One region of the Streptomyces kordofanensis genome, then DNA from elsewhere that is predicted to be linked to it. Evidence: riboswitches for the same ligand, from Rfam matches in the RefSeq annotation. Region 1 holds a riboswitch; the other holds the start of a gene.
What was found. A riboswitch is a leader RNA that binds a small molecule or an ion and turns the genes downstream of it on or off. The one in region 1 is predicted to bind cobalamin.

Region 2: another riboswitch for cobalamin. It lies ahead of cobN (cobaltochelatase subunit CobN); the one in region 1 lies ahead of LUW75_RS23310 (energy-coupling factor ABC transporter permease).

What each region holds. Positions count from the first base shown of each region.
Region 1 covers NZ_CP094264.1:5,123,954-5,128,155, forward strand. Annotated here, with positions in the region: gene cbiQ (cobalt ECF transporter T component CbiQ) at 1-502, opposite strand, end outside; gene LUW75_RS23305 (energy-coupling factor ABC transporter substrate-binding protein) at 508-879, opposite strand; partial or broken gene LUW75_RS23310 (energy-coupling factor ABC transporter permease) at 876-1,567, opposite strand; cobalamin riboswitch at 1,597-1,798, opposite strand; gene LUW75_RS23315 (Acg family FMN-binding oxidoreductase) at 2,010-2,987, opposite strand; partial or broken gene LUW75_RS23320 (TetR/AcrR family transcriptional regulator) at 3,188-3,723, opposite strand; gene LUW75_RS23325 (DUF6463 family protein) at 3,879-4,202, shown strand, end outside.
Region 2 covers NZ_CP094264.1:2,571,263-2,575,464, forward strand. Annotated here, with positions in the region: partial or broken gene cobN (cobaltochelatase subunit CobN) at 1-1,492, opposite strand, end outside; cobalamin riboswitch at 1,529-1,660, opposite strand; gene cobG (precorrin-3B synthase) at 1,671-2,930, shown strand; gene LUW75_RS11850 (precorrin-8X methylmutase) at 2,927-3,562, shown strand; gene LUW75_RS11855 (precorrin-2 C(20)-methyltransferase) at 3,559-4,202, shown strand, end outside.

The DNA.
Region 1 (4,202 bases):
CCGCCTGCGCCTGCCGGATCCGCGCCACCGCGTCCAGCAGCAGGAAGCCGATCCGGTACATCACCAGTGCGACGTCCACCACCGGCGCCGGCACCCCGGCCCGTACGAGCCGGGGCAGCACGTCCGACACGGGCGTGGTGAACGCGAACACCAGCAGCCCCAGCGACGCCGCCGACGTGCGCAGCAGCAGCCGGCCGGCGTGCGCCGGGCCTCCCGGAGCCAGGGCCACCAGCCCGTCCGGACCACCGACCTGCAGCAGCAGCGGCACGGCCCCCGTCACGCAGAACCCGAGCGGCAGCCGCCAGGCCCGCCACAGCCGGCGCGGCGCCACCCCGGCCGGGCCCAGCAGCACCGCCACCGCCGCCGCCGTCACCAGGACGGCGCCCGGCCACGGCGGCAGGGACACCGCGCACAGGGTCAGTCCGAAACCGAGCGCGGCCTTCTCGGCCGGATGGCGGCGGCGCCAGCGACTGCCGTGCGCCGCCGCGTCGATGGGCAGCACCCGGGCTACTCCCCGGCCACTGCGGGCCCGTCGGCCCGGGTGTCGGCCCCGGCGTCCGCCGCGGCACCGGCCCGGGCACGCTCCTCGCCCTGCCGCCGGCCGCGCCGAAGCCCGAAGTAGTACGCCAGCACCCCCGCGCCGAGCGCCGCCTGCAGCGCGAACAGCGCCGACTCGACCTCCCCGGAGGGCGGTTCGTACAGCGGGGTGAACCACGGCTCGTAGTCGGGGGCGATCTCCGTGATCGCCGTCTCGGCCTGCGCGTCGGCACCCGCGAACGGCTCCTCCTTCCCCTCGCCGAGCCCCAGTGCCAGCGGCAGCACGGCCAGCGCCGCGACCGCCAGCAGAAGCAGGAGGTTGATCCTCGCGTTGCGGCTCATCGGACCGCCGCCCCCTTCGCCGCACCCGCCGCCGGGAGCACCCCGAGCCGCGCCAGCTCGCCCTTGCTGGACTGCCGCAGCAGCCGCACGACCAGTACGGTCAGCAGCCCCTCGCTGACCGCGAGCGGCACCTGCGTCAGCGCGAAGATCCCCCGAACTTCGCGAGCGCCCCCGCGAAGCCGCTGCCCGGGTCGGGGAAGGCCAGCGCCAGCTGCGCGCTCGTCACGCAGTACGTGGACAGGTCGGCGACGAACGCGCCGGAGAACACGGCCGCCGTCAGCGGCGCGCCGGACCGGCGCAGCAGCCGGTACGCCGCGTACCCCGCCCACGGCCCGGCGACCGCCATCGAGAAGACGTTCGCGCCCAGCGTCGTGAGCCCGCCGTGCGCCAGCAGCAGCGCCTGGAACAGCAGCGTGATCGTGCCGAGCACCGCCATGACCGGCGGCCGGAACAGGACGGCGCCCAGCCCCGTACCGGTGGGATGGGAGCAGCTGCCCGTCACGGACGGGATCTTCAGCGCCGACAGGACGAACGTGAACGCCCCGGACGCGCCGAGCAGGAGCGTCGACTCGGGGTTGGCCCGGACCTCGCGGGTCAGGGCCCGGACGCCGTGGACGACGAACGGAGCGGCCGCCAGCGTCCAGGCGACCGCGTGTTCCCGGGGCAGGAACCCCTCGGCGATATGCATGTGGGGAAGACCCTCTCCAGCACCTCGTGGATGGACAACGTGCCCTGGCCGGTCTCCTGGCTGACGGGTCCTACCGCCTCGGCTCCGCCTTCCCGGACGCCGCGGTCGCCCGCGGTGGTCCAGTGGCTTCCCCGCCTCCGCGGGGGATGGGGCCGGACTTCCCGATCACAGTGGCGAGGGCCGCACCGGCTCTGCACCGGTTTCCCGTACACCAAGGCCCTGCGACAGTAGTGCGTCGACCGGCCGCCCCACAACCACGCCCGGCCCGCCCCCGCGGTGGCCGCTCGCCTCCGGCGCCGCGCGCCCCGCCGCGGGCGACGGACCCGCCGCGCGTTTGCGGCGGGCCGCGGACGCGCGGCGGCCCGCCCGGGACCCGCGGCCCCGGGCGCGTACCCGATGTGGACGAGGGCCACGGCGTTCCCCCCTTCCGGGGCGGGCCGCCTCAGCGGACGTCGAGGACCTCGGCCACCGGCCTGCGCGGGGTGGCGGGGACCTCGGGACCGTAGCCGAGGCGGATCACGATCTGCGGGAAGGCCGCCTCCGACAGCGGGTCGCGCACGAGCCAGCGCAGCTCCGGCCACTCCAGGGCCTGCGAGTTGAGCGAGGTGGACAGCCCGTCCTGCGTCGCCTGGAGCAGTACGCGCTCCATGGCCTGGCCGGCCCGCAGCCAGTCCTCCGGACCGTCGCGGCGGGTGCCCAGCACGGCGAGGCAGGGCCGCGACTCGTAGACCGCCGGTGCGGGGTCCCGGTCCCGCCGGGCGCCGGGGAAGTCCCGTACGGGCGCCCGGCCGTCGTACCTGCGGGGGCCGAGCGCGTACGACGGGATCCCCTCCGGGGCGGTGTCGTCCCGGTCCGCCGTCCACCGCGCGATCTCCCCGCGCACCTCCGGCGAGAGCTCCTCCGCGCGCTCGGCGTCCCACACGGCGGTCAGCAGGTCCTGCACCCGCCAGTCGTCCGCGAGGTCCAGGTGCGCGCCCTCGGCCCGGGCGGCTCCGCGCAGCCCGTCGAGGATCGGCCCGGGCACGGCCTCCCCGCTGAACGGCTCCCGGCTGGTGCGCCTCCGGGGGACGGCCGGGCGCAGGTCGGCGACGGCGTCGCGGTCCGGCGCCGGCACGAAGGCGACCCGGGCCAGCAGCAGCGGGTCGTCCGGGTCCGGCCGCGTCCCGATCCGCGCCTCCCATCCGGCGTCCGCCGCGGCGACCCGCAGGTTGAACAGGGCGGCGCCGCACCCGAGGCGGAGCCCGCGCGCGGACGGGTCCGAACGGGGCATCGTGCGCGCCGGGTCCATCCGCAGGGTCAGCACCCCGCGCGCCCGTTCGTAGCGGAACCGCCACGGCTGGGCGTTGTGCATCGACGGTGCCAGTACGGCATCGGCCACCCAGGACGTCAGGGACGTCGCGTCGGGTGTAGGGGCGGTCATCGGACCCATCTCCCGGGTGCGGTCGGCCTTCGTACGGATGGCCCTCCCATCCGATCACCCCTCCAGCCTCCCCGCACGGCGGAGCGGCCCCACAGGGCCGAGCGGGCACCCTGGGAGGGCCGAACGGCCCGTCCCCGACACCCGGTTCCGGCGGGGCGCCGCACGCGGTGCCGGCCCCCGCCGGCGGGGGCCGGCGCGCCTCAGGCGCCCGGGGACTCCCGCGGCGGCCGCAGCAGGTACGCCCCGGCGAGTTCGAGGACCTCCGCCGTCGTGTAGCCGGGGTGGTCCGCCACGACGAAGTGGCGGCCGACGGCGAGCGCGAACGCCAGGGTGCTGCGCGCCTCGACCTCGTCGGGATCGGTGAGGAACGCCCCGAACACACCGCGCAGGAACCGCATGCGCTCGTCGTCGACGCGGCGCAGGCGCTCCGCCACGGCCCCGTCGCGGCGCGCCCAGAGCCGGACGGCGAGGTCGATCCGGTGCAGGTCCTCCGAGAAGGTGAGCTGCCCGACGCGCCGGAGGCGCTCGGCCGGCCCGCCCCCTCGGCGTCGACCCGGGCGAGGATCTCCCGGGTGCAGCGGCGCTCCCACACGTCGAGCATCTCGGCGAGCAGCGCGGGACGGCCGTCGAAGTAGCCGTAGAACCCGCCCTTCGTCACGCCGAGCCGGGCGGCGAGGGCCTCCACGCGGACCGCGTCGGGCCCGCCCTCGGCGAGGGCTTCGAGTCCCGCCTCGATCCAGCGGTCCCGGGGGGTGCGGGCGACGGCGGGAATCGGGCCACCTCCATGCGCTGCGGACGGGTTGTGTACGTTACCGTACAGAAGAAATGTACGGTGCCGTACACAACAGGGGCGGTCCCGCGCGGGCCGCGCCGGGGGAGGGATCCGACACGATGGCATCGGAAAGAAGACTGCTCCGCTGGGCGGGCGGGATCATGTGCGTGCTGGGGGCGGGCCACCTGGCCCTGCTGGTGCTCCTCGCCCGGGAGAGCGTGGCCGGCTGGGCGGAGCGCGGGGTGTGGGCGGCCGTCCCGCTCCTGGAGGGCGCAGGCGGGCCGACGGTGGAGTCCCTGCGCAACGAGGGCGCCTTCTGGGCCGGTCCGGGATCGTTCTCCGTACCCCTGGTCCTGCTGGGCTGCCTGGTGCGGCACCTCGCCGGGCGCGGGGTCGCCGTGCCCGCCTGGACCGGCTGGGGGATCGCCGCCTGGTGCCTGCTG
Region 2 (4,202 bases), 2.6 Mb from region 1:
CCAGGTAGTGGTGGGAGGGCGGCAGATCCGGGTCGTGGTAGATCGCGATCGGGTTCTCGCCGAAGCCGCGCGGCGGCTGGATGAGGATCAGCAGGTTCCCGCGGCGCAGCGCGGCGAGGACGATGTCGCCCTCGGGATTGCGGGACCGGTCGACGAACATCTCGCCGGGCGGCGGGCCCCAGTGCTCCTCGACGGCCGAGCGCAGCTCCTCCGGCAGGGTCGCGAACCAGCGCCGGTAGTCGGCGGCCGGGATGCGGACCGGGTTGCGGGCGAGCTGCTCCTCGGTGAGCCAGTCCTGGTCGTGGCCGCCGGCCTCGATGAGGGCGTAGATCAGCTCGTCGCCGTCGCCGGACGCGAGGCCCGGCACGTCCTCGCCGCCGAAGTCGTACCCCTCCTCCCGCAGCCGGCGCAGCAGGGCGACGGCGGAGGCGGGCGTGTCGAGGCCGACGGCGTTGCCGATGCGGGAGTGCTTCGTCGGGTACGCGGAGAGGACCAGCGCCAGGCGCTTCTCGGCGTTCGGGATGTGCCGCAGCCGGGCGTGGCGGACAGCGATCCCGGCGACGCGGGCCGCGCGCTCGGGGTCGGGGACGTACGCGGGCAGGCCGTCCTCGTCGATCTCCTTGAAGGAGAACGGGACGGTGATGAGCCGGCCGTCGAACTCCGGGACGGCGACCTGGCTGGCCGCGTCGAGCGGGGAGAGGCCCTCGTCGTTCTCCTCCCAGTCGGCGCGCGACCCGGTGAGGCACAGTGCCTGGAGGACGGGCACGTCGAGCGAGGCGAGCGCACCCGCGTCCCACGCCTCCTCGTCGCCGCCGGCCTGGGCCTCGGCGGGCTTGGTGCCGCCGGCGGCGAGGACGGTGGTGACGACGGCGTCGGCGCCGCGCAGCCGGTCCAGCAGCTCCGGCTCGGGGGCGCGCAGGGAGGCGACGTACAGCGGGAGTGCGCGACCGCCGGCGTCCTCGACGGCGTCGCAGAGGGCGCCGACGAAGGCGGTGTTGCCGCTCATGTGGTGGGCGCGGTAGTAGAGCACGGCGACGGTCGGGCCGTCGGTGGTGCGGGGGGTGCGCTCCAGGGGGCCCCAGGTGGGGGCGGCGGCCGGCGGGTCGAAGCCGTGGCCGGTGAGCAGGACCGTGTCGGACAGGAAGCGGGCGAGCTGCTCCAGGTTGTCCGGGCCGCCGTGGGCGAGGTAGGCGTGCGCCTCGGTGGCGACGCCGATGGGGACGGTGGACGCCTCCATCAGCTGGGCGTCGGGCGCCTGCTCGCCGGTCAGGAAGACGACGGGGCGTTCCTGGGCGCGGAGCAGGTCGATGCCCTCCTCCCAGGCGCGCAGCCCGCCGAGGAGGCGTACGACGACGAGGTCGGCGCCGTCGAGGAGGTCGGGCAGCTCGTCGATGGGGAGGCGTGCGGGGTTGGCGAACCGGTACTCGACCGGGCCGCCGGCCGCGCGGGCGCTCAGCAGGTCGGTGTCGGAGTGCGAGAGCAGCAGGATCACGGCGTGCCGGGCCTTCCTCGGGGTGTCCTCGCCCCGGGTGGTCGTGGGTGGCGGGAGTTCCTGACTCGCGGGACCGGGGAGGCCCTGCTCACAGTGGCGGGACCGCGCCGGACTCGCACCGGGCTTCCTCCCTAGGGTCCTGGGACCCTGTGCCGTCTGCATAGTAGAGGCTGCGCGTATGCTCGCCGCCATGCCGCCCAGCCGCTCAAAGCCCCGGAACGGGGGCGAAACCCACATACGGGACCGTGTCCGCGACCGCGCCGACGCGTGCCCCGGTGCGCTGCGGCTGCACCGCGCGGACGACGGCGGGCTGGCCCGGTTGCGGCTTCCGACCGGGGTCCTGACACCTCGGCAGGCGGATGCCCTGGCCGATGCGGCGGACCGGTTGGGCGACGGCCGGATCGGGATCACCTCACGCGGCAACATCGACCTGCGCGGCCTGCCCGACGACTGCGGGTCCACCCTCGCGGACCTGCTCGGCGAGGCGGGGCTGCTGCCGTCGGCGGCGCACGAACGGGTGCGGAACGTGGTCGTCTCGCCCCTGTGCGGACTGGACGGACGGGCACTCGGGGACGCCCTGGCGTGGGCGCGGGAACTGGACGCGCTGCTGTGCGCGCACACCTGGACGACGGGTCTGTCCGGGCGCTTCCTCTTCGCCGTGGACGACGGGCGCGGGGACGTGGTCGGGCTGGGCGGCGATGTGACGTTGCTCGCAGAGTCGGGGGGCCGCGCTCTGGTACGGATCGGGGGCCTGGCGTGGCGGGTGGCCGCACAGGACGCCCCGCCGGCCGCGCTGGCCGCCGCGGAGGCGTTCCTGACGGTGGCCCGGGAGTCGGGCACGGGTGCCTGGCGCGTGGCCGACCTGCCCGGCGGCCGCTTCGTGGAGGCCGCCGTGACGGAGCGTCTGGCCGGTGCCGGGGTGGCCGCGTCACCGGCCCGGGCGGATGCGCCGCCGGTGGCCGCACCGCCGGAGCCCGGCCTGGTCGGCGACCGCGCCGTGTCGGTCGCGGCGCCCCTGGGGCGGGTCTCCAGCGGGCAGCTCCGCGCCCTCGCGGCGGAGCCCGCCGGCGAGGTGCGGGTGACCCCGTGGCGGGGCTTCGTCGTGGCGGGCCTGCCCGGCCGCGCTGCGGCGGAGGAGCGGCTCGCGGCCCTGCACGACGCCGGGTACCTCACCCGTCCCGGCTCGCCCTGGCTGGCGGTCACCGCCTGCACGGGGCGGCCGGGCTGCGGCAAGGCGCTGGCCGACGTACGGGCGGACGCCCGGCCGCTGGACGACGCGGCGCTCCGGGGGCTGCCCGCACACTGGTCCGGATGCGACCGGCGGTGCGGTCACCCGCAGGGCGACTGGGTGGACGTCCTGGCCACCGGCGACGGCGCGTACGGCATCACCGTACGGACCGCGCGACGAGACAACGACGACGCACAGGCACAGAGATGAGCGGGAGCACAGTGTTCGACTACGAGAAGGACGGCGCGGAGATCTACCGCCAGTCCTTTGCCACGATCCGCGCCGAAGCGGATCTCGCGGGGCTGCCCGACGACGTCAGCCGGGTCGCCGTGCGGATGATCCACGCCTGCGGCATGGTCGACCTCGTCCGCGACCTCGCCTACACGCCGGAGGCCGTCTCCCGCGCCCGCGCCGCGCTCCGCTCCGGCGCGCCGATCCTGTGCGACGCGCAGATGGTCGCCAGCGGTGTCACCCGCAAGCGGCTCCCCGCCGACAACGAGGTGGTCTGCACCCTCTCGGACCCCTCCGTCCCGGATCTCGCCGCCGAGCTGGGCACGACCCGCAGCGCGGCGGCCCTGGAGTTGTGGCGCGACCGCATGGAGGGCTCGGTCGTGGCGATCGGGAACGCTCCCACCGCCCTGTTCCGGCTGCTGGAGATGGTCCGCGACGGCGCTCCCCGCCCGGCCGCGGTGCTCGGCATACCGGTCGGGTTCATCGGCGCCGCCGAGTCCAAGGACGCCCTGGCGGCCTCGGACCTCGACCACATCGTCGTACGGGGCCGGCGCGGCGGCAGCGCCATGGCGGCCGCGGCGGTCAACGCGATCGCGAGCGAGGCGGAATGAGCGCGCACGTTTCACGTGAAACCTCCGCCGGGACGGGCACGGGGGCCGGCGGCACCGGAAAGCTGTACGGCGTCGGTCTCGGCCCCGGCGACCCGTCGCTGATGACCCTGCGCGCGGTGGAGGTCATCGCCCGGGCCGACGTCGTCGCGTACCACTGCGCTCGCCACGGCCGGTCCATCGCCCGGTCCATCGCGGCGGAGCACATCCGTGAGGACCACGTCGAGGAGCGGTTGACGTACCCGCTCACGGTGGAGACGACGGACCACCCCGGCGGCTACCGGGGCGCGCTGGACGACTTCTACGAGGAGGCGTCGGCACGGCTCGCCGCGCACCTCGACGCGGGCCGGACGGTGGCGGTGCTCGCCGAGGGCGACCCGCTGTTCTACGGCTCCTACCAGCACATGCACAAACGCCTCGCGCACCGCTACGAGACCGAGGTCGTCCCCGGCGTCACCTCCGTCAGCGCCGCCGCGGCGACCATCGGCAAGCCGCTGGTGGAGGCCGAGGAGGTCCTGACGATCGTTCCGGGAACGCTGCCCGAGGACGAACTGACGGCCCGCCTCGCGGCGACCGACTCGGCGGTGGTGATGAAGCTGGGCCGGACCTTTCCGGCGGTGCGCCGCGCCCTGGAGCGTACGGA